2 regions of the Rossellomorea sp. NRS-1567 genome follow, and region 1 is predicted to be linked to the other one. Evidence: predicted binding sites of a transcription regulator. Region 1 holds the regulator's gene; the other holds the start of a gene.
The links. Region 1 encodes NrdR, which represses ribonucleotide reductase genes. Its sites were predicted from a motif close to AACACNATATATNGTGTT; they were not measured.

Region 1 (12,436 bases):
TTTATTACAAAATAAAAAGTAATAGATAAGAGCGTTAATCCGATTAATGAATACAGAGTGCCGAATATACTTCCGAACAGCACTCCTCCCGCCATACAGACAAGGGCTACCGGGATGAACAAAAATTGCCTTAGGATATGAAACAAGATAAACAGAACAGGAGCCAAATACCCACTAGCTTCCATGAGGGCGAATGCAGCAACTAACCGTTCGTCCATGGCTAAGGTGACCTCCTCTTCTTTTCTAAGCTGTTATAGCCACTCTCTATATAGTATGTAAAGGAGACGGGTTAAAGAATGAAAACTTCAATTTCTACAACTTAGTATTCAGCCAGATAAAAAGCAGACTATGAAGCATGACAAGAAGCGGAAAACCGAAAGCGAATACTTTATGTTTCGTTTTATGCCTGTATACCTTCATTCCCATATATGCGCCGATGCTGCCCCCGAGAATCGCCACCTGCCACAAAGTACTCTCCTTGATGCGATATTCATTTCGCTGCGCCTTTCTCTTATCCTTGCCCATGATGATAAAGCCGATGATATTGATGACAATAGCATATAGATATAAAATACCTGTTAACGTACCCATGATTTCTACCTGCTTTCCAATGAGATTTATATAAGAAAGGACCGGCCAGAGGCCAGTCCTTTTTGACTGCTAACTTAGTCAGCAGTAATTATTTGTTAAGTTGAGCTTTAGCAGCATCTGCTAATTGGTTGAATGCTTTTTCGTCAGCAATCGCAAGCTCAGCAAGCATTTTACGGTTAACTTCGATACCAGCAAGCTTCAATCCGTGCATTAAACGGCTGTAAGAAAGACCGTTCATACGAGCAGCCGCATTGATACGTGTGATCCATAATTTACGGAAATCACGTTTCTTTTGGCGACGATCACGATAAGCATACATGTATGATTTCATGACTTGTTGATTTGCTACTTTATATAAAGTATGTTTTGAACCGAAATAACCTTTGGCTAATTTAAGAACTTTTTTACGACGTCTGCGTGTTACTGTTCCGCCTTTTACGCGTGGCATAATAATTCCCTCCTGTTTCTATTACTTCTTATTTTAGGTTGTCAAGCATATGACGAATGCGTTTGAAATCTCCTTTAGAGACAACAGCCGCTTTACGTAGCTTACGCTTTGCTTTAGTAGATTTGTTTGCGAATAAGTGGCTTGTGTAAGCGTGTGAACGTTTAAGTTTACCAGAACCTGTTTTCTTGAAACGCTTAGCTGAGCCGCGGTGAGTTTTCATTTTTGGCATGTGCTTTTCCTCCTCGGGTCCTTTATTTTTCGTTAACTGGTGCAAGCACCAAGAACATACTGCGACCATCCATTTTCGGTTTTGATTCAACGGTTGCTACATCTTTACACTCATCACTGAAGCGATCCAGAACGCGTTGACCAATTTCTTTGTGCGTAATCGCACGACCTTTAAATCGGATTGACGCTTTAACTTTGTCTCCTTTTTCAAGGAACTTACGAGCGTTACGAAGCTTAGTGTTGAAATCATGCTCATCAATCGTCGGGCTTAAACGCACCTCTTTAAGATTGATGATCTTCTGATTCTTACGCGCTTCTTTGTCTTTCTTCTGTTGTTCAAACTTAAACTTACCGTAGTCCATGATACGAGCAACGGGTGGTTTTGCATTTGGAGCAACCAGAACAAGATCAAGATTTACACGTTCAGCGATTTCAAGAGCTTCATTCTTGGTTTTAATCCCAAGTTGCTCACCGTTTTGATCGATAAGACGTACTTCACGGGCACGAATCGTTTCGTTTAAAATCATGTCTTTGCTAATAATTAGCCACCTCCAAGGTTTATTAAAAGAATACACGGCTTTGGCCGACGCACTCGGACCTCCTCTGCATGCTTGAAGCATACAAAAAAGATGCGAGTGTCGAAACACCCGCACCTGATTATTAAGCATATATAATGGCTTTAATAGTCAATCACATACCTGTAAACAGCTGAACGCGTTATTCAGGTGAGAAGCGGGTAGCTTCTTCTTGTACCAAACTGTATTCAATTCACCTTAGATAATATATCACATGACAATACCGCTGTCAAATAATCATTTAATATCACAACGTATTTCATAATATCAGACATCTAAGGAGAGTGCAATAGTTTTTTGAAATTTATATGGGAGGGACGGACCTTGATGCAAGGTCCGTCCTTCTTTCTCTTCTTATCGTTTGGCTTCTTTTGTGATGTGGCCGATGAACTCGTCAAGGGAAATCGTTTCTGATTTTTGCTCTCCGTATTTACGTACGTTGACAGCCGTTTCCTTGATTTCATTATCCCCCACCACAAGCATGTAAGGAACTTTACTCATCTGCGCTTCACGGATCTTGTAACCGATCTTTTCATTACGGTCATCGATATCAACACGCAGCCCTTCAGACTGAAGCTTTTCTTTCACTTCTTTCGCATAGTCGAAGTGAACATCCGGAGAAACCGGGATCACCTGAACCTGCGTCGGAGCGAGCCAAGTCGGGAATGCTCCTTTGTATTCTTCAATCAGGAATGCCACGAAGCGTTCCATTGTAGATACGACACCACGGTGGATGACAACCGGACGATGCTGCTTCCCGTCTTCCCCTACATATGTTAAGTCAAAGCGCTCTGGAAGTAAGAAGTCCAGCTGAACAGTGGATAACGTTTCTTCCTTACCAAGGGCCGTTTTCACTTGAACGTCCAGTTTAGGGCCGTAGAATGCCGCTTCCCCTTCTGCTTCAAAATACTCAACGTCCAGTTCATCCATGGCTTCCTTGATCATTCCTTGTGCACGGTTCCACATCTCATCATCATCAAAGTACTTCTCAGTATCTTCAGGGTCACGATAAGACAGACGGAAGGAATAGTCATTCAGATCAAAGTCTTTGTACACTTCCTGAACCAGGCGTACCACACGCTTGAATTCTTCCTTGATCTGATCAGGACGGACGAAGATATGTGCATCATTCAGAGTCATTCCACGAACACGTTGAAGGCCTGATAGTGCTCCTGACAATTCATAACGGTGCATCAGACCAAGCTCGGCTATCCGGATCGGAAGCTCACGATAGCTGTGAATGCCGTTTTTGTAAATCATCATATGATGAGGGCAGTTCATCGGGCGAAGGACAAGATCTTCATTATCCATCTCCATGACAGGGAACATATTCTCCTGGTAATGATCCCAGTGACCGCTTGTTTTGTACAGCTCAACGCTTCCCATGACAGGTGTGTACACGTGGTCATAGCCTAAACGTTCTTCTTTATCAACGATATAACGCTCGATGATGCGGCGGATCGTGGCACCTTTAGGCAGCCACATCGGCAGGCCTTGTCCCACTTTTTGCGAGTTCATGAATAGATTCAATTCTTTACCGATTTTACGGTGATCACGCTCTTTCGCTTCTTCCAAAAGACGCAGATGCTCTTCCAGGTCTTCTTTCTTGAAGAAGGCTGTACCGTAAATGCGTTGAAGCATTTTATTATCACTGTTCCCTCGCCAGTAGGCCCCAGCGATGCTTAACAGTTTGAACTCTTTAATTTTATTTGTGGACGGAATGTGGATTCCACGACATAAATCGAGGAATTCTCCTTGCTCGTAAATGGAGACTTGTTCTCCTTCAGGAATCGCCTCAAGTAATTCAAGCTTATACTCGTCACCGATTTCTTCATACATTTTCTGCGCTTCGTCGCGGCTTACTTCTTTCCGGACCACTTCCAGGTTTTCTCCAGTGATCTTCTTCATTTCTTTCTCGATCAATGGAAGATCTTCAGGAGTGAACGTGTGCTCGGAATCAATATCATAATAGAATCCACCTTCGATGACAGGTCCGATTCCAAGCTTTGTTTCAGGATATAGGCGTTTAATCGCCTGTGCCATTAAATGGGCTGTACTGTGACGAAGAATTTCCAGTGCATCTTCTCCTGGGGGTGTAACGATTTCAATCGCCCCATCCTCTTGAATCCCTGTACGTAAATCAATTAATACATTATTTATTTTACCAGCGAGCGCCTTCTTCTTCAGTCCGGGACTGATGGACGCAGCAATCTCTTCTGTTGTTGTCCCTTTAGGAAACTCCTTGACATTTCCATCGGGGAACTGCATTTTCACTACTTCTGACATGTGATTTCACTCCTTAAGTAATCTCTATAAAACATAAAAAACCCCGCCCCTTCACGCTTGAAGGGACGAGGTTAATAAGTAAACTCGTGGTTCCACCCAACTTCTCATTGTGTGCAAAATACAGACAATGACTTCATTGAAAACGAATAACGACATTTAGCCGTCAATCATTACTGTGAATCCGTCAAGATTCAGTTCATAATTGAAGTTCCGAGGTGGTAAATATCACTACCGAATTAGGAAGCTTGCAGCCAGGAGACTTCCCTCTCTGTGAATGGAATAGGAATATTGTTGTCCTCATCATAACCTTTATTTATTGACTTATTATGTAGGTATTATAATCGGTTATGTTTTGAAAAGCAAGAGCATTCCATAAAATAAGAAGCCTATTCATTCGCGATATCCCAGGAAGGATAGAGAAGTGTATCAGGGAAGTAACTCAACGGCAAAAGATCGATTCGTTCTTCAAAAATATTCTGAAGCGTCCTGATTAATTGATGGTCCCCATTCCCGTACACGAGTATCTTCTCCGGTGCAAGGGATAATAACGGAGCTATGGTGTATGAATCAACGTATAACGGGTGATTCGTCAGAAGGCGTTTATCAATCGCCTTCGTCAATTCCTGCCGTGTCACCTCTTTCATGTCTTCATCAAAGAAACGATAGCCGTAACCCGTCGAGTACAGATGGATCGTGCGCATTTTCTGCTCCCTCGATGCCAGATACTCCCGCAGCATATGGACAAACATTTGATATTCCTGCTCCATCTTATATTCATCAATAGCAAGATCCAGCATAAGGAGCAGTCTCTCCTGAAGCTTCTTCAGCCTGAACTTGCTGAAGGAGTCGAATGATATGGGGGCCTTCCCTTCCAACAAAAGCTCCAGACCGTCATGGACGTATTCGGCCTCGTCCCATTCACCGATAAGCTCCATCAATTCAGGTCGTTCCCCCATCCTCATCTCTGATACGATTTCTAATATTTGATTGATTTCATCAACATCTTCATAGAAGTAATTTTCTTTCAGGGCTGATTCGGACCAGTCCATGCATTTATCATTTAAGACAAAGTGGGAAACCCCATTGAATAGTTTTTCTCTTTCCTTGAAGAAAGGGGAAACCTCTATCGTCAGATTATAGTGAGTTGTATGTTGAAAGAGCGTTTCATGAAACCATGATTGGATGAACTCTTTATTGAGGTGTGCTTGAAGCTTTAACGCATCATTTTTTTGCTTGAAAATAAATTCAATCAAACTTTCTCGCCTCCTTAAACCCAAATCCCTGATTTATATATATGGGAGGCTTGTATCATTTAGAAGTTGATGAGGGAATTTAATTGTTTCTTTTTGAATCTATGCCGTTATGGACTCCATGAACATGCATTAGCTTCCATGCACGATGAGTAATCCGGCCGACTTTGCCGATAATCCGGCCGTTTCTTCCGAAAATCCAGCCGAAAACCTCCATAATCCAGCCATTTCTTGGAATAATCCGGCCGTTCCCCCTAATAATCCAGCCGATTTACAAAAATTGCAAAAAACACACATCAAAGTGTCGAATGCACAAAAAAAGAGAAGAAATCGCATGCAATTTCCTCTCTTACATTCTATTCTCTTCTATTTCGCCCATCAATCAACACAGGCTGAGACAAGTATTTAATCCGTTCCATGATCCGCGCAGCCTTCAGTTTTTCTTCTTCTCCCCGCTGACTGTACGTCAAATGATGCGTCAGTTCGTTGAAGTTGAAGTTGGAAGTGAAGAATGTCGGCAGGTTTTCAAGCATCCTGTATTGGAGGATCGTCCCCAGGATTTCATCTCTTCCCCAGCTTGACATGGTTTCTGCGCCGATGTCATCGAGCATGAGGATCGGTGCCACTTTAACCATTTCAAGTTTTTCATTTACCGTGTTGTCTCCCAGCGATTGCTTGATTTCTCTAAAGAATTCAGGAACGTACACAATCAGGGACGCAATTTTTTTCTCGGCGAGTTCATTGGCCATCGCCCCTAACAAATAGGACTTACCCACTCCGAACTTGCCGTAAAAATAGAGTCCTTTCATTTTTGTACCTTCTGTATAGTTCTCCACGAAATTCTTCGCTAATCGAACTGCCTCCAATCGGCTTTTCGAATCAAGATCCAGGGTTGAGAAAGATGCCTGCAAAATATCCTTCGGCACATACAGGCTCTTGATTAGACGCTGGGCGCTCGTTCTTTCATCGTGAATGACTTTTCGAGGGCAGCGATGGTAATCGATGTCGATGGTGTTGCCCCTGATCACCAAATGAGGGTCATACCCTTCCATCATATTCTTACACTCCTGTAAAGAAGGACAGTATCGACATTCTTTACTTTGAGAGATGTATTCATATAACTTCATCAGACTCTCATTTACCATTTCCCCTGTTACACGGCCTTCATTCCTGCGAATAAAATCCTTCACATCATTGTTTTCAAGAATCTCTTTTTTCATTTGCTCATATCTTTGTTGAAACGAACCAGAAGTCGCCAACTTTTTCAGGGTGTTATTTATTCTCTCCACCGCTACGTTCACCTACTTCCGAAAATTTTTAAGCTCTTCTTCGAGTTTCTTCTTTTCTGCTTCGAAATCATATCCATCAAGGGAAGGATCAATTTCTTTCTCGGTTTCACCTTCCTGGAACCATTCCGGGAGTTTTTCCGTACGAGTCGGCTTTCTTCGTCTATTCGTTTTATTTTCCTTTTTCCCTTCAGCCCACTCAAGATACTGCTTGTGTTCTTTTTTGGCTAATTCCATGGCTTCACTTGCAGTCGTCACCTTTTTCCTCGACCAATGGGACGCGATTTTTTCCATATATCCTTTTGTGAGCTTCATGTCCGTTTTCAGCAAAACATATTGTACCAGGACATTCATGACACCAATCGGCAACTTCTGTGACATGAGCACCTCTTCAACAGCCTGAAGGTCTGCCTTAGAAGGCGCTCCTCCATTTGATATGTCAGATAGAACATCCTTGGGCGACGTTGTTTCCAGATAATCAATAAGCTCTTCTTCTTTCGTGCGGGGTTTATCCGATTTCACAGGCGCTTTAGTCTCTATTCTCGCAGTCAAATCGGGCAGTTGATCACCTGTCTGAACCCCATACCAATCACGTGCGGTTTTGCGCAGCAGCTCTATATCGATGGTATCATCTGCATCCAGGGAGCTAAGGACGATATTTTTCATTTGAAGAGGATCAATTCCGTACAGATAGCTCAGTTTCAGAACCGTTTCCTTTACATTAGTCGTAAAGGCTTTACGTGGAACCATGGATTCAGATAACCCTGCCAGTAATAACTGAAAATCAAAATCGATATCATCCAGTGGAAGACCACCATTCTTCCCATATTTCATATATTGTTCACCAGACTTAGTCTCGGAATCCATATTTGCATCGTGTTGGAGAAAATTAATCTGTTCCGATGTGAAAACATCCTGAAAGGACCTGGTGATGTTTACGTGTTGCTGTTTATCTACCGATTCGTCAGTGAAGAATTTCTTTAAACGCAAATAATGAGTCCTGCCTATTTTCCGGTAAAGATACACATTTAACATGCCATCATGAAAGAATTCCTGAGGGGTAAGAGGTGGCTGCAGTTCATAAAGAAAGCTCCGATCCTCGTTGTCCCTTTTTTCGAACGCCTTTAACAATCCTATCCCTTCAAGCTTCATTCTCGCTTCATATACTTCTTGAAGATTAACAGACAGAACGTTCATCAGATGATAATGAGTAGAATGTGTGGACCACAGCCTGTTTTCTTCTACTTCTCCCCACAAACTCATATAAAGACTGTAACAAACCGAACCAATTAAAGGCTGGTACAGAAACGTGATGATTTTCCGATCGTATTCCTGAAGAATCCCATTTGTCCCTACCGTGTAGTGATCGATTGGTTGTATTTCATTCCAATGCTTCTTCATCATAGTTGGATTCTACCTTTCAAAAAAATAAAGAGAAAAGAGCTAAAGAATTACATCTTCAGCTCATTCTTCTACTCTTTCTTTATTAATTCTTTCAGTTCGTCTATAAATACATTAATATCCTTGAATTGTCTATACACAGATGCAAAGCGTACGTATGCAACTTCATCTACCTTAGCAAGTTGATCCATGACCATCTCACCGATCTTAACCGATTCTACTTCAGAAGCACCTTGATTACGGAGGTCCTTTTCAATATCCGTTGAGATCTTTTCTAATCTCTCAAGAGGTACCGGGCGTTTCTCACAAGCCTTGATCAACCCTCTCAAAATCTTCTCTCGACTAAACTCTTCTCTTACCCCTTCTTTTTTCACCACAATTAAAGGAAGCTCCTCAACCTTCTCGAAGGTCGTGAAGCGGAAAGTACATACTTCACATTCTCTTCTTCTCCTGATTGAACGTCCTTCATCAGCAGGTCGGGAGTCCACTACTCGTGTACCATTATGCTGGCAAGACGGGCACTTCATAATATCAGCTCCGTTATTACATACTATTACTTTCATCATATAAAAAAGCTGCGACTTACACAAGCTAATAAAGGATTTACCGTTATTTCACTTTTGTCAATTCACTGTCAAGCTTTTGATAATAATGGTTAATCTGTGCTTTTAAGACCGTATATGTACCAAAGACTTTCCCTCTATCCGCGCTGACCTTGAAATCGACTGCCGTTTCAAAAGGTCTTACCGTGATGACCGTTGCGACGATAAACAGTTGGGGAGTACCATTTTTACGGACCGTAATTTCCCCTCTGTCCTTAGACTGGGAAATCACCTCATACTCAGAGGATGAGAATAACTCTAATACTGCATTAAATGCACCTTGATGCATGGATTTATAATAACGTGATTTCAGGTCTTTATCTTCGTGCTGATCAGATGTCTCACATTCTGATTGAAACCGTTTAAAAAAAGTACGTATTCCGCTCATATAAAGTTCCTCCCTTTATTTACCCTTATTTTACACGAAAACCGCACGAATGAAAATTCAAAATCAATTCTGTACAAAAGCATAAAAAAAGAGATGCATCTAATACGCATCTCTTCTGAGTTATCTTCGATTAAAGGGCTTGAGCTTGAGCCTGAGACTTCTTCACTTGTACAGGACCCATACCACGTGGCAATTCAATTGTTTCACGCGTGTCAGCACCAAGAGCATCTGCAATATATTCAGCAGCGATGTTAGGATCTAAATCACCGCAAGTATATACATCAATACTGGCATAACCATGTTCAGGAAAACTGTGAATAGTCAGATGTGATTCTGAAATGATCACAACTCCACTAACACCTTGAGGAGCAAATTTATGGAAAGCTACCTCACGTACCTCTGCACCTGATTTCAGCGCAGCATCTACGAATGTTTTTTCAATTCCTACTACATCGTTTAATTTTTCAAAATCGCAACCCCATAATTCTGAGATTACATGACGACCCATTGTTTCCATTTCGTGTTTCCCCCTTTGACATAATTTTTTTCGTCAAAATGAACGTGTCCTTTGGCAAAATCTTAACTACCACGGGGGAAAGTTAGTCCGAAGAGGTCCTAACCCTTTAAGTAGCTAAATCAGTATTCATTTGCTAATAAGAAGTTCACGAAAAATAGTATACTTTGTTTAAAACTCTTTTGCAATAAATTTTTTAAACTTTTTATATGGGTGGACGATCGGTTGACTTCCGTGAGTGAATGCGGGTATTCACCCAAACATTAAAGTTTGTTTTAGTGATGTTCTAATCGTTGACCGTTCCTTTCCGCTACAGGCACTTGCTTTCCGCGGGGCGTGCGGTGAGCCTCCTCGGCTTCGCCTGCGGGGTCTCACCTGTCCCGCTATTCCCGCAGGAGTCAAGTGCCTTCCGCTGCAATCCACTCTGTGATACTACACTTTTACTAATTATACTTTTTGATAGATAAACATAAAAAAGATCTTTTTCAAAATTTGTTCCTAAAGTAACTTAATACATCCTTCATTAAATAGAGTGTTCTATACCATCTTTCTTAAAAAGCGAAATAAAAGAAAAGAACGCACCGGGAAAGGTACGTTCTAAGGATGAAGCTTATTGTTTATTTGGGTTCTTTCAAACGTTGACTTTTTGTTTTGCGTTCATTTTTGATGCAACGAATTTAGCCAGGTCAACGACGCGGCATGAATAGCCCCACTCGTTATCGTACCAGGCCAGTACCTTGACTTTTCGATCTCCCATTACCATCGTGGATAATCCGTCGATGATCGCTGAATGAGGATTTGTATTAAAGTCGATTGAAACTAATGGTTCCGTTGTGTATTGCAGTACTCCGTGTAAGGAACCAACAGATGCCGTAACGAAAGCTTCATTGATTTCTTCTACTGTTACGTCTCTTTTCACATCCACAACCAGGTCCACTAGGGAAACATTTGGTGTAGGCACACGTAATGCCATTCCGTGAAGCTTGCCGTTTAATTGAGGCAGAACCAATGATAATGCTTTGGCTGCACCTGTCGTGGTCGGGATGATCGATTGACCGCACGCTCTCGCTCTTCTCAAATCTTTATGTGGATTATCAATATTCTTTTGGTCATTTGTATAAGCATGGACAGTCGTCATAAGTCCATTTTCAATACCAAATTGCTCATCTAATACCTTCGCAACCGGCGCTAAGCAGTTCGTCGTACAAGATGCATTTGAAATGATGCTGTGTTCTTCAATATTTAATGCGCTTTCATTTACACCCATCACAATTGTAATGTCTTCATTTTTACCCGGGGCTGTCAGGATGACCTTTTTCGCTCCCGCTTCTAAATGAAGGCTCGCTTGATCTTTCGAATTGAATTTTCCAGTAGCTTCAATCACAATATCGATATTTAATTCGCCCCAAGGCAAAGCTTTAGGATCACGATTGCTTAATAGTAGGACACGTTTCCCATTGACGATGAGTGCATCATCTTCCGTCACCACATCTGCCTGAAATGTTCCATGATTTGTGTCATACTTTATTAAATGTGCTAATGTTTCAGCCGGGTAGCTTGCGTTAATGGCTACAACCTCTAAGTTTTCCTCTAATATTGCTTTCCTGAAAACCATTCTCCCAATACGTCCAAAACCATTGATTGCAATTTTCGCCTTCATAAATCCGGCTCCCCTCTATATTAATGTTATACTTATATGTTTATTTGCTAAAAATAGTATAACATATTTAGAGAATATGTTAATAAGTATTTTGAGGATTTTTAATGTTTTATTATTCTGACAAATAGGCTTATTGAATGTATATTACCATGGTTTGGATTCATACATTTTTTCAATGATATTGATTTAAACATTGACCGTTCCTTTCCGCTTCAGGCACTTGCTTTCCGCGGGGCGGGCGGTGAGCCTCCTCGGCTGCGCCTGCGGGGTCTCACCTGTCCCGCTATTCCCGCAGGAGTCAAGTGCCTTCCGCTACAATCCACTCTGTGCTGATACATATTTAGTGACTATACACGTTGACAGACATACACCACAAAGCCTCTATAGATACGTTTAGAGTTTGTCCTATATACATACGCAAACCAAAAAATCAATATTTATCGTCATAACTACTAATTATCTAGTGGACCAAATAAAAAGCCGACAAGAGGTTTCCTTGTCGGCTCATATGTCATTCTATGGTTTTAGATCCCAATCCACTAGTAGCGCATCAAGTTGTTCTTTAGTTTCATGTAAAGATCCGTTGTTGTCGATGATTGCGTCGGCAAGGCTTGCTTTGTCCTTTAAGGGGAATTGGGAAGCGATGCGGGATGATGCGTCTTCATGGTTAAAGTTGTTCCGCTCCATTAGACGGGATAGTTGGGTTTCTTCGTTCACGTATACTACGACTGTGCGATCGACCATCCACGTCAAGTTGCTTTCGAATAGAAGGGGAATATCCATGAAAATCGTATTTTTACCAGCTGCAATGGCTTCTTCCTTGTGGGCGAGCATCATGCTTCTGACGGCAGGATGAACGATTCCATTCAGCTTTTTTCGTTTTTCTTCAGAGTTAAAGATGATCTGGCCGAGTCTTTCCCGATTAATGGTTGAATCGTGATCGTGCAGTATGTGTTCACCGAATTCTTCCACAATCGCAAGGTAAGCCGGCTGATCAACCTCCACCACCATACGGGCAGCAAGATCAGCATCAATGATCGTATAGCCTTTTTCATTTAACATTTTCGACACTGTACTTTTACCACTTGCAATGCCACCTGTTAATCCTATAATGCTAACCATTATCCTATTCCTTTCTAGCTCAGCCATTAAAACCTCAGGATCCCTATAAGGATCAACAGAACTCCCGGGAGAAATGACACTCGGT
Region 2 (12,436 bases), on a different contig from region 1:
TGCATCTCTTATCGCATAGCTGTAATGCGTGAAAGCACCGGGATTCAGGATGATTCCCCCATACCCTTCATCCTCTGCCCTGTGTATGTAATCAATCAGTTCCCCTTCATGGTTCGATTGAGCTGAAAAGAGTTGAAATCCTTCACCTTCTGCTTGTTTCGAAAGCTTCCCCTCAAGTTGCGGCAGGGTGACATGTCCATAAATATCGGGTTCACGTTTCCCGAGCCTATTTAAGTTAGGACCATTTAAAAGCAAGATTTTCATCATATGTAAACCCCTAAAAAAATAGAATGTTCATCATGAACATTCTAACACAAACCTTATACCTATACCTACATAATTGTCTGATAATGAGGATTTGTTAATGGGATACTTCCCCTGATTTTTCTTTCTCATTCTGATGTCTCAATTCATTTTCTTCATAAGAAATCGAATAGCCGATAAATACGCCATACAAAATATACAGGCAGAAGGTTGTGATCAAAGTGTGATAGTCAATGGATGTAAAGGATTCAATGCTCGGGAAAAGAGGATTGAGCAGTAAAAAGAAAGCTAGGTATAACGCTACTCCGTAGGCAACTCCTACCCACATAGACTTGAATTTTCGTAATAAACCATAATAAATGAGGGCCACACCTATAGAAATCACTCCGTAAGCCACAATGGAAAGAACGATACCGATCCATTTGTCCACCCAGTCACCAACCGCCCACGGCTCAAATATAATATTTGGCTCGATTTTCGTAAAGGAAAAAAAGTAACAAATATAGGCAATTGAACTCCATAACATCCCACCGATAAAGCCCGTCACCACAACCATTGCCATGAACGATAGTGGTTTTTCACCCTGATTCTGCTCTAAACGTGGATTTTCCTTGCTTTCTTCTGTGCCATCCTGAATCTTTTCATGCTGTCCCTTTTGTTCAGCCATCTGAAACACCTCCATTCGTAGTATGTCCCATTGACTTAAACATTTGCATGTTTTTACTTATTTTTCATCTGTGGATGATGAGGAAATATGGGTGATAAAACCTATCTCTAGTCCTTTGATTCATTTTTTAGTAAAATAGATAATATCTTTCCAAGTTTCAGAAAATAACCCCAGCAAAAATTCACAGAAAATCGATAAATAATATGGTTAAATAACAAGGGAATTGTCTAGAATAATAGTATAGATATGTATAATGGATTGTATTGTAAGGAGGTGGCTTTGTTGAACGCTCGTAATATCTTTGTTATCACATTAATATTGTTAGCTATTGTAGGGCTCTTCACTTCCCTATTCGGAAATCCTTTAGGGCTAGTTAAACAATTACTTGTTACAGCAGCTGTGATCGGAATCATCTACTTCATTTACCGAAGATGGTTCAGCGGGAGGCGGGCTGGTAATAGTAATGAACAGAGAGCGTTTCTTAAAGCAGCCAAACAATCAAAGAGGCGGCATAAGAAAAAGTCTCCAAGTAAGCCTCAAGTATCAAACGCCTCAAAGAAACGTTCGATACGAAAGAAATCCAATGCCAACCTTACTGTAATTGAAGGAAAAAAGAATAAGAAAAACAATCGAGCCTCATTTTAGGAGCTCGATTGTTTTATTAATACGGCCATTTTTGAAGGAATGCTTCCGCTTTTGATTTCCCGTATTGAAAGAGCTCTGCTCTTTTTTCGGGAGTTAATCCGAATTCGGTCGTGAGCACACCTTCAGTAGGAATAAAAATGATGTTTTTTTCAAGTTTTCTGGAAATGTATCTTGAATCATGTGCATCTTTCATCGTAGTAAAGAGGGCTTCATACATATCAATCGCATTTTTGATTTGTTTTTTTGGCTTTCCGATTAGATCGTGACTTAACTTCACCCCGATGACCGGCCTTATCTTTTTCACATTTTCCCTATCAAACAGCCACATAGGAAAGTTACTGAGCACCCCACCATCCACCATGAAACTTATTCCTTCTAAAGATCGCAGCTTTACAGGTTCAAAGAAGTAAGGAAGACTCGCACTCATTCGTATCGCCCTGGCAACGGGAAAGGTTTCTTTCGCAATGCCGTACTTCTCAAGATCATCCGGGAGAACCAACAATCTGCCATTCGATAAATCCGAAGCGATGACCCGGAGTGAATGGGGTGGTAAATCGGCGAACGTATAAATTCCCCTCGCTTTCAGCTTTTCTTCCACCCAACTTTCAAGCGCCACTCCCTTATATAAACCTAAACGATTGTAAACCCGAAGCCATTTTATTATAGGGAGAGAGATGATCGCGTTTGAGTCCAGCAATTTATTAAAATCTATATCATCCATGATTTTCAAGAGCTCCCTGCTCGAATAACCGGCGGCAATAAATGCTGCAATCACCGCTCCGGCACTTGTTCCTGCGAGCCTCTTAAATTTGTAGCCCTTCTCCTCTAATGCTTGATATGCCCCAATCAACGCGAGCCCCTTTATGCCTCCACCTGAAAAAACGCCATCGATGTCCAAAGGCCCCACTCCTTCAATGTCTCTTACTACATCTTTAATTCACAAAGAAGGATTTTAGACTAAAAAAATAGGAGGGGAACCAGTCCCTCCTACCTTTCTTCATATATTATAGTCCGCATTTCAGCTGAGCGCCGCAGTTTGTACAAGTATTGCAGCCACCCATATCTTTTACCGTCCCTTTACGGCAGACTGGACACGTATTCCCAACTTCAGAACCAATGGACACGTCTGTTGAACGTACGTCCTGAATCGTATCAAGTAACACGATCGGCTTTTTCGATGTAGGAATGTCTTGTTGTTCCTGTTCGTCCTCGTCATCAAAGCTGTTTTCTTCTGCCTTAAGGGTAAGAACTTGTGAATCACGGCTTCCGTCAACGTAGACGGTTCCACCTTTTGCTCCACCCTTATAGAGTCGCTCATACACTTTTTCAACTTGATCAACCGTATAACCACGAGGGGCATTAACCGTTTTCGAAATAGAGCTGTCGATCCAATTCTGAATGACACATTGGACATCGGCATGTGCTTGTGGCGCCAAGCTCATGGAAGAAACAAACCATTCTGGAAGATTGTCAGTATCTGCATCCGGATTTCTCTTCAAGTAATCCTCTACAATATCCGCTTTCACTTCAATGAACTTACCAAGACGACCGCTTCTGTAGTACGTGAAGGAGAAGTAAGGTTCAAGCCCGGTAGATACTCCAACCATCGTACCTGTTGAACCTGTAGGAGCAACAGTTAACAGATGGGAATTCCGGATTCCATACTGTTCAATGTCTGTTCGGACATCCTTAGGCATCTTCTTCATAAAGCCCGTTTCCACAAATGCTTTTCGTAAAGCTTTCGTTTCTTCATCGGTGCTTCCAGTCAGGAATGGAAAGCTTCCTTTTTCCTTCGATAATTCAACAGAAGCACGATAAGCGGTTGTGGCGATGACTTCAAATACTTCATCCACAAGCTGATTGCCTTCTTCAGAACCGTATTCTTTCTCACAGTAGATCAACAAATCTGCAAGACCCATTACACCAAGGCCAACACGTCGCTCACCAAGGGCCTGCTTTTTGTTTTCATCCAGGAAGTAAGGAGTCGCGTCGATGACGTTGTCCTGCATGCGAACACCCACTTCAACGGTACGCTTCAATTTTTCAAAATCAACGGTTTTCGTCTCTTTATTGGCAAACTGAGCAAGGTTGACGGCTGCCAGGTTACACACGGAATATGGAGCAAGAGGCTGTTCACCGCATGGGTTCGTAGCAACTACCTTTTGACCGTATGCTTTCGCATTCGTCATGTCATTCGCGTTATCAATAAAGAAGATTCCAGGCTCTGCAGAATAGGTTGCACATACATTGATAAGATTCCAAAGTTCTTTCGCCTTGATCTTACGGTAAGTACGCACTTTGTAGCCGAGCTTTTCCCACTCACGGACATCCCCTACGTTGTGCCATTCTTCATTATAGTATTTCATCTGCTCTTCATTATAGCTTTCTACATCAGGGAAGCGCAGTTCGTATTCACGATCGTTTTCCACGGCTTCCATAAAGTCGCTTGTCAGGCAAACCGAGATATTCGCTCCTGTCAGGAATTCTGAATTATGGACGCTGTATGTTCCGCCTGTACGGAGCTTTTCTTCTGCATTCTTAAGGATTTTCGCATCAAATCCACCGTATCCAGGGATTTGTCTATAATTTAGGATTCCTTGATACATCGCTTCCTCTTGTTCAGCCAGAGGGGTGAATTTCAACTTATCCTGTGCTGCTTTTTTAATCGTTTCATCTTCTGTATTTTCAAGAAGATATCGCAGAATACGCGGGTTTTGCATTTTAGAAATGATGAATTCGATAATATCGGGATGCCAATCTGAAAGCATGATCATTTGTGCCCCACGTCTTGATCCGCCCTGCTCAACCAAATGAGTCAATTTAGCGATGTCATCCAGCCAGGAAACCGAACCGGAGGATTTACCGTTCACACCTTTAGCCAGAGTATTTCGTGGGCGAAGAGTCGATCCGTTCGTTCCGACACCCCCGCCTCGGCTCATGATCTCCATCACCTGCTTGCGATGTTCTGAAATCCCTTCTCGGGAATCCTGTACGAAAGGCATCACGTAACAGTTGAAGTACGTTACGTCTGTTCCGGCACCCGCTCCATAAAGCACCCGGCCAGCAGGAACAAAATGCAGGTTCACTAATTCATGATAGAATTTTTCAAACCAAACTTGTCTCTTTTCAGGAGTTTTTTCCACTTCTGCCAAGCCTGTTGCGTTACGCTTCGCAATTTGTTCGTAGTAGACTTCGAGAGGTTTTTCAATGACATCAAGTGTTCTTGAGACGACACCCGTTTCCATTTCTTCAGGTTTGTCGATGGCACTTCTGTACTCTTCTTCGATCCAAACATCTGCTTTCTTCGTCTCCCAGTCGATGCTTGTGATATACCCTAATCCTCTTGCAGGGAATTTAGGATCTTCTTTGATGGTGAGGACCACGAAATCACCTTCTGAAAGAGTGATCTTTTCCGTGTCTTTGAAAGAATAGCGATCAATCATGACAAGACGGGATACACCCTTATGTGTAGTTTTCATATCCGGGGTTATGGGATGTACTTGAGGAAACAATCCAATATCCTGATTTAATCTTTCGATGTTTAATTTCATTGTGTTTTTAGACGCAACAGTCATAAAGACAACTCCTTCTATCTCAAATCTTTCATTTGTTTGTTGTTAACTTTGATGTGTTATATCAAATAATACGATATCATAGCTCAATTGGAAAAGCAATAAATAAACACAACATATAGTGTGTAAAAAATTATTCGACACACCACATATTGTGTTTCAGGTCAATAGGTCATTTGTTTGTCAAACGGATAATATGCCAATAAAAATAGAAAACAGAAGGATTTAATAGATAATCATATAATACTCCGACCATTTCTATTAATTTAGAACTTGATATAAATCCAAGTCGCGTAATAGTTGGTAAAACAGGAAAAAAGCGACAAGCATCGCTTTTTTTCTACAAAAAATTTTTTATCGTTTGAAATTCCAGTCATCTGATTCGTACCGGGTTTTGGCAAGGTCCACAACATATTGTGTTTCCTCTTCAGAAAGTTCATATGGCTCCAGGTGAATATTCAATCCTTCCTCAAAACCTTTTTTGAATGCTTCCTTCGCCATATCCATGGTGACCGTTTCCGAACTGATTTCGTTCATCGCGACAGCCTTGCTTTTAAATGCCCGCTGCATACGCTCTTTCACCCGGTCAGATGGATAGTGAAACAGGCTGAACAGCTTATCTTCGTCAAGATCCAATAGAATGGAACCGTGTTGAAGGATGACACCTTTTTGGCGCGTCTGGGCACTGCCCGCCACTTTTCTTCCTTCTACCACCAGTTCATACCAGCTCGGTGCATCAAAACAAACGGCTGAACGTGGATTCTTTAACCCTTCCCGCTCTTCTGCTGTTTTAGGAACGGCAAAATAGGCTTCGAGTCCAAGTCCTTGAAATCCTTTTAAGATCCCTTCCGAAATCACCCGGTATGCTTCTGTAACGGTTTTAGGCATTTCCGGGTGCTCTTCAGAAACAATGACGCTGTACGTCAATTCATGTTCATGCAGAACCCCTCTGCCTCCCGTCGGTCTTCTGACAAAGCCAAGACTGTGCTCTTTCACTGCATCAAGATTGATTTCCTTTTCTACCTTTTGGAAATAACCGATCGAGAGCGTCGCGGGATCCCAGCCATAAAACCTGATCGTGGGAGGAATCTTTCCCTCGCTATGCCAATCCAGTAGCGCCTCATCAAGGGCCATATTATAAGAAGGGGAACAATTCCCTGAGTCAATGAATCTCCATGTTTCTTTTTTCATGCATCATACCTCATTTGCGTCTTCTCTTTGATATTATGTTATGTAAAAAACCAACTTCAATTAAGTCCGTTACTAGTCTATCAAATCCAAAAGAAAAAACAAAGAAAAACAGATTGGAAAGTGTTTGCTGTAAAATAATAAATTTGTTTTGATTCTCGGGGCTTTCATGAATATAATAGAAGTTAGCGCATTTGTAGAAAGGAGCATGAATGATGGAAGGATTATATATTCTTTTAGTCGTACTTGGTGGAATCATTGTTTATTCACTCTTTACGTTCTTCTATCAAAAGAGGATTGTGAATACATTGACTGAAGAAGAATTTCGAGCAGGATATCGTAAAGCTCAGTTGATAGATGTTCGTGAAGCGAATGAATTTGATAACGGTCACGTACTTGGCGCACGAAATATCCCCCTCTCTCAAATTAAAATGAGACAAAAGGAAATCCGTGCCGATCAACCCGTTTACCTTTATTGCCAAAGCGGACTCCGCAGCGGACGAGCAGCTCAAATGCTTCACCGCAAAGGGTACCGGGATCTTCACCAATTGCAGGGCGGCTTTAAAAAGTGGACAGGCAAAGTAAAACATAAAAAATAATGTGAAAGGATTGCCTTTGGGGCGATCCTTTTTTTTGATCGTTGTAAGTAGTAGGTTGGATTGGAGTGATGGTTCTAGTGGTATTGGTATTGTGCATAATTTGATCAATAAATGGAATTATGTGGAACACGGCTGGATTTTTGCTCATTTCGGCTGGATTATCGGCCAAATCGGCTGGATTCCTGCTCATTTCGGCTGGATTATCGGCCAAATCGGCTGGATTATCGACCAAACCGGCTGGATTATCTATCACTTCCGCTGTATTACCGAGGATTACCGATCATCACGACTGGATTCCGCACCTATTCTGCTCAGTGATCGACTAAATCTGCTTGTTTACTTGTCTTTCTACCGTAATGAATTCATTAAACGGTCGAATCCCCTCTTTTACCTCCTGAACTTCACAAAATAATACCACAATCACCTCCACCCCACTTCCTTTACAATGAAGGTCCGTCCCTCAACAAAAATCCCCGCAGCGAATTACTGCGGGGATTTCCAATTTTATTTCTTTAGCTTTCTTTTGTATAACGCAGTACCGGTTTTCTTGCTGCGAGTGTTTCGTCCATACGTTTGACGATGGTTGTGTGCGGTGCTTCCTGGACGATTTCCGGCGTCTCTTCTGCTTCTTTGGCAATCTGTATCATGGCATCAATGAAGGAATCAAGGGTTTCTTTCGATTCTGTTTCCGTCGGTTCGATCATCATGCACTCTTCCACGTTTAGTGGGAAGTAGATGGTTGGCGGATGATATCCGAAGTCGAGTAGTCGCTTCGCAATATCCAATGTTCGGACACCAAGCTTCTTCTGGCGTTTTCCGCTGATCACGAATTCATGCTTACAATGACGATCGAATGGAAGGTCAAAGTGAGGCGCCAGGCGGCGCATCATGTAATTGGCATTCAGGACGGCATTTTCCGTCACGGCTCTCAGTCCGTCCGGCCCCATCGTTCTGATGTACGTATACGCACGAACGTTGATTCCAAAGTTTCCATAGTAAGGTTTTACACGGCCAATGGAATCAGGACGGTTGTAATCGAATTCGAACTTTTCACCATTTTTTACCAGTATCGGTTTTGGAAGGTATTTAATCAGGTCTTCCTTCACTCCCACAGGACCGCTCCCTGGACCACCGCCTCCGTGAGGGCCAGTAAAGGTCTTATGAAGATTTAAATGCACGACATCAAATCCCATATCCCCTGGTCTGGCTTTTGATAATACGGCATTTAAATTGGCACCATCATAATACAACTTACCGCCTGCTTCATGAATGATTGCAGCCATTTCCAGAATGTTTTCTTCAAATAATCCAAGGGTGTTCGGGTTGGTCAGCATCAAGGCTGCTGTATCATTTCCAACTACTCGCTTCAGATCCTCTAAATCAACTAAACCGTTTTCGTTTGATTTCACCGTTACCGTTTCGAAACCTGCTACAGTCGCACTGGCAGGGTTCGTTCCATGAGCTGAATCCGGTACGATGACCTTCGTACGATGAGTGTCTCCATTTGCTTCATGGTAAGCACGGATCATCATAAGACCCGTCCACTCTCCGTGAGCACCGGCAGCAGGTTGAAGGGTCACTTCATCCATGCCTGTGATCTCTTTCAAATGCTCCTGAAGATCATACATCAGTTCAAGGGCACCTTGAACGCTTTCTGCTTCCTGGAGAGGATTGATATGAGCGAATCCATTCAAGCGTGCCACGTTTTCATTCACCTTCGGATTGTACTTCATCGTACAAGACCCTAATGGATAGAAACCGGAATCCACACCATGATTACGTTTTGATAATGCCGTATAATGACGCATGATATCCAGTTCAGAAACCTCTGGAAGATGCGGTTCTTCCGTACGGATATAATCAGATGGAATGAGATCTGACAGTTCTACCTGTGGTACATCCATCTCAGGTAAGCTATAGCCGACACGGCCTTCTTTAGATAATTCAAAAATAAGAGGTTGATCTTGCTTATTCATGACAATCCCCCAATTCTGCTACGAATGCGTCGATTTCTTCTTTGCTGCGAAGTTCAGTAACAGCGATCAGCATGTGCTGTGATAAGCTGTCATCCATTAATCCTAAATCATAACCGCCAATCATTTCTTTACCCAGGAGCTTTTGATTGATTTCTTTGACCGGCCTATTTACCTTTACGACAAACTCATTGAATGATGGTCCTTCAAATGCAATGGAGAATCCTTTTGCTTTAAAGGCTTCTTTTGCATAATGTGCTTTTTGGATATTTTGAAGTGCCATCTCTTTGACGCCCTGTTTTCCAAGTGCTGTCATGGCTACAGATGCAGCGAGTGCATTTAATGCCTGGTTTGAACAAATATTCGACGTTGCTTTATCTCGACGGATATGCTGCTCACGTGCTTGAAGAGTAAGAACAAATCCTCTGATTCCATCTTCATCAACGGTTTGACCAACAAGACGGCCCGGAACTTTACGCATAAGCTTTTTGTTCACAGCGAAGTATCCACAGTGCGGTCCACCGAATGCACTTGGGATACCGAATGGCTGTGCATCACCAATGACGATATCGGCTCCTAATTGTCCAGGAGGAGTAAGCGCCCCTAATGCAAGCGGGTTTGAAGAAACAACGAACATTGCTTTTTCAGCGTGCGCCACTTCTTCGATTGCTTTTAGTTCTTCTACCCGGCCGAAGAAGTTAGGATATTGAACGACTACCGCTGCAATTTCATTACTCATTAATTTCTTAAGTTCTTCAACATCCGTAACACCATTATCGTGCGGAATTTCCACCACTTCTATATACTGACCTTTTGCATAAGATCGTAAAACATCACGTGACTCGGGATGCACGGTACTTGAAACCAGTACCTTTTTCCGACGGGTCTGCCCTGCACTCAGCATAGCTGCTTCTGCAAGAGCCGTTCCTCCATCGTACATGGAAGAGTTGGCTACATCCATGCCGGTCAGCTCACAAATCATCGTTTGGAATTCAAAAATGGCTTGAAGTTCTCCTTGAGAGATTTCCGGTTGATAAGGTGTATATGCTGTATAAAATTCAGAGCGTGATAATACATGATCCACGATGATCGGCATGTAGTGGTCATATACTCCTGCCCCTAAAAAGGATGTATGACTTCTTAAGTCAGCATTCTTCGCTGCCATTTTGGTCAATTCTTTTACCAATTCCGTTTCTGACTTCGCTTCTTTGATTTTGTAATCCCCTTTGAAACGGACCTTCTCAGGAATATCTTCAAATAGATCGTTAACGCTGTCTACTCCTATGCTGTCTAACATTTCCCTTTGATCCTGCTCTGTCATCGGTAAATAACGATGCTTCATGACCGTCATTCCTCCCCTATTTCTTTGGTCTTTTATAGAATGGTGTCGCTACTACTTTCGCTTTTAACTTTTTCCCTCTGATCTCAACCAGTACTTCTGTATCTAAAGAAGTAAACTCTTTATGGAGTAATGCTAATCCTACATTTTTCTTTAATGTCGGCGATTGCGTACCGGTTGTGACTTCCCCTATCTCTTCTTCACCGGCATACACCTTATATCCATGACGGGGAATTCCGCGATCAATCATTTCAATCCCGACGATTTTTCTTGGAGCGCCTTCATCCTTTTGTTGTTTCAGCACTTCATGACCATTAAATGGAACCTCTTTATTAACTTTTACGGCGAATCCAATCCCTGCTTCGATCGGCGTGATCGATTGAGATAATTCTTGTCCGTAAAGGGCAAGATTCGCTTCAAAACGCAATGTATCACGAGAACCCAGTCCGCATGGAAGCACCCCATGTTCCTTTCCTGCATCCAGGATGGCTTTCCAGATTGCAGCCGCATCACCTGCATCACAGTAAATCTCAAATCCGTCTTCCCCTGTGTAACCGGTACGTGAAACAAGTGCATGTCTACCATCTATGTTCACTTCGGTCTGGAATTTAAAAAATCCGATATCACTTAGTGAATGTTCGTTTGTAAGCTTTTGTAAAACCTGTTCAGCAAGTGGACCTTGAAGGGCCAATTGCGCCATATGTTCAGAGATGTTGTTGATTTCAACTCCATCGACTTCATGCTCTTTCAGCCACTGAAAATCTTTATCTATATTTGCCGCATTAACAACGAGCAAATAATCATTATCTTTTATTTTATAAACTAATAAGTCATCGACCGTCCCACCGTTTTCGTAGCACATAGCCGTATACTGAGCTCCTCCATCTTTTACTTTGGAGACATCATTTGTCATCATTCTTTGTAAGTAGTCAAGAGCCCCTTCACCCTTCACTTCAATTTCTCCCATATGAGAAACGTCGAATAGTCCAGCCCGGGTTCGTACCGCTTCATGTTCTTCTTTAATACTTGAGAATTGCACTGGTAAAGCCCAGCCACCGAAGTCGATGGTCTTTCCTCCATACTCTTTGTACACTTCGTATAAAGGTGTTTGTTTTAACTCTGACATGACTTTTCCCCCTTTATCTTCCTTACATGCATAATCCTTAACCAAGTTTTATCCCATGAAAAAAGGACAGAAAAACCCCTTTTCATAAAGAAGTTTCTCTGTCCTTGCACCTGAAAGTTTACCGAAGAACGGCTTTCCCCTTTGGTGGTTCCCGGGTACCGGAAACACTCTCCAGAGTTGCGTCCAACAAGAGTCTTTTTGCCTGAGAGATTCACACTTAAATGTGCTTGCTCCTTCGGCGCTGTATGCACAGTCTCTCCCCTTGTTATCATTCGCCAATATTCCTTGAAACATTTGGTCATACTAGAAATATACAGAAGAAATGTTGTAAATGTGAATGTTCGGATTTTCGAGTTTTTTAAACATTAGAAAATCTATTTTTATCCTACCATTAAATACGAGGATTGAGCAATCATTTTTATTAGAATTAAGGAGATGTTTTTCAGATGAATGTTGAGGTTTTATTTGATGAAGAATGGGGCGAGGGTCTCGAGAATTTAATTGATAACGATGGCCCATGGGGAAATTGGGAGCTATATAAGCTGGCCATCGAATTTGAACATCATCTTGCAATTCCGAACTTTGAAGGCCTGCAAGCTCCAAAACATTTGGCAAATGTCACTCCGCTCCCCCATCAGTTGGAAGCAGCAAAGCAGGTTGTCGAAACGATGAACGGAAAAGCGATCCTTGCAGATGAGGTCGGATTAGGTAAAACCATTGAAGCCGGATTGATATTGAAAGAATACATGATTAGAGGATTAGTGAAGAAAGTATTAATATTGGTTCCTGCATCCCTGGTCTCTCAATGGTCCTATGAATTAAACAGTAAGTTTTTCATTCCGGCTGTTCCGCAACGAAAAAGTTACGTATGGGATCAGTGCGATATTGTCGTTTCATCCATGGATACGGCTAAGCGGAGCCCTCATCGGGAAAAGGTGTATGAACAGGATTATGATTTGGTGATTATCGATGAAGCTCACAAACTAAAAAATCATAAAACAAAAAACTATGAATTTGTCCAAAACCTAAAAAAGAAATTCTGCTTATTGCTGACAGCGACACC

Region 2: a site for NrdR is predicted at 5,257-5,274, ahead of ACIFOD_RS00445 (vitamin B12-dependent ribonucleotide reductase). Genes of this name have one in related genera too.

Annotation. Positions count from the first base shown of each region.
Region 1 is NZ_JBITPL010000026.1:63,371-75,806, forward strand. It holds gene ACIFOD_RS19545 (TVP38/TMEM64 family protein) at 1-218, opposite strand, end outside; gene ACIFOD_RS19550 (DUF1294 domain-containing protein) at 313-591, opposite strand; gene rplT (50S ribosomal protein L20) at 680-1,039, opposite strand; gene rpmI (50S ribosomal protein L35) at 1,068-1,268, opposite strand; gene infC (translation initiation factor IF-3) at 1,291-1,794, opposite strand; ribosomal protein L20 leader region at 1,885-2,022, opposite strand; gene thrS (threonine--tRNA ligase) at 2,197-4,128, opposite strand; T-box leader at 4,187-4,441, opposite strand; gene ACIFOD_RS19575 (putative sporulation protein YtxC) at 4,515-5,381, opposite strand; gene dnaI (primosomal protein DnaI) at 5,735-6,667, opposite strand; gene ACIFOD_RS19585 (replication initiation and membrane attachment family protein) at 6,680-8,065, opposite strand; gene nrdR (transcriptional regulator NrdR) at 8,137-8,592, opposite strand; gene ACIFOD_RS19595 (cytosolic protein) at 8,675-9,055, opposite strand; gene speD (adenosylmethionine decarboxylase) at 9,186-9,572, opposite strand; gene ACIFOD_RS19605 (glyceraldehyde-3-phosphate dehydrogenase) at 10,201-11,229, opposite strand; gene coaE (dephospho-CoA kinase) at 11,746-12,351, opposite strand; gene ytaF (sporulation membrane protein YtaF) at 12,378-12,436, opposite strand, start outside.
Region 2 is NZ_JBITPL010000001.1:84,498-96,933, forward strand. It holds gene aroQ (type II 3-dehydroquinate dehydratase) at 1-267, opposite strand, end outside; gene ACIFOD_RS00430 (YqhR family membrane protein) at 362-931, opposite strand; gene ACIFOD_RS00435 (SA1362 family protein) at 1,214-1,576, shown strand; gene ACIFOD_RS00440 (patatin-like phospholipase family protein) at 1,593-2,474, opposite strand; gene ACIFOD_RS00445 (vitamin B12-dependent ribonucleotide reductase) at 2,581-5,151, opposite strand; gene ACIFOD_RS00450 (lipoate--protein ligase family protein) at 5,503-6,339, opposite strand; gene ACIFOD_RS00455 (rhodanese-like domain-containing protein) at 6,552-6,935, shown strand; gene ACIFOD_RS00460 (hypothetical protein) at 7,027-7,347, shown strand; gene gcvPB (aminomethyl-transferring glycine dehydrogenase subunit GcvPB) at 7,448-8,911, opposite strand; gene gcvPA (aminomethyl-transferring glycine dehydrogenase subunit GcvPA) at 8,904-10,250, opposite strand; gene gcvT (glycine cleavage system aminomethyltransferase GcvT) at 10,267-11,373, opposite strand; glycine riboswitch at 11,470-11,550, opposite strand; glycine riboswitch at 11,554-11,645, opposite strand; gene ACIFOD_RS00480 (DEAD/DEAH box helicase) at 11,820-12,436, shown strand, end outside.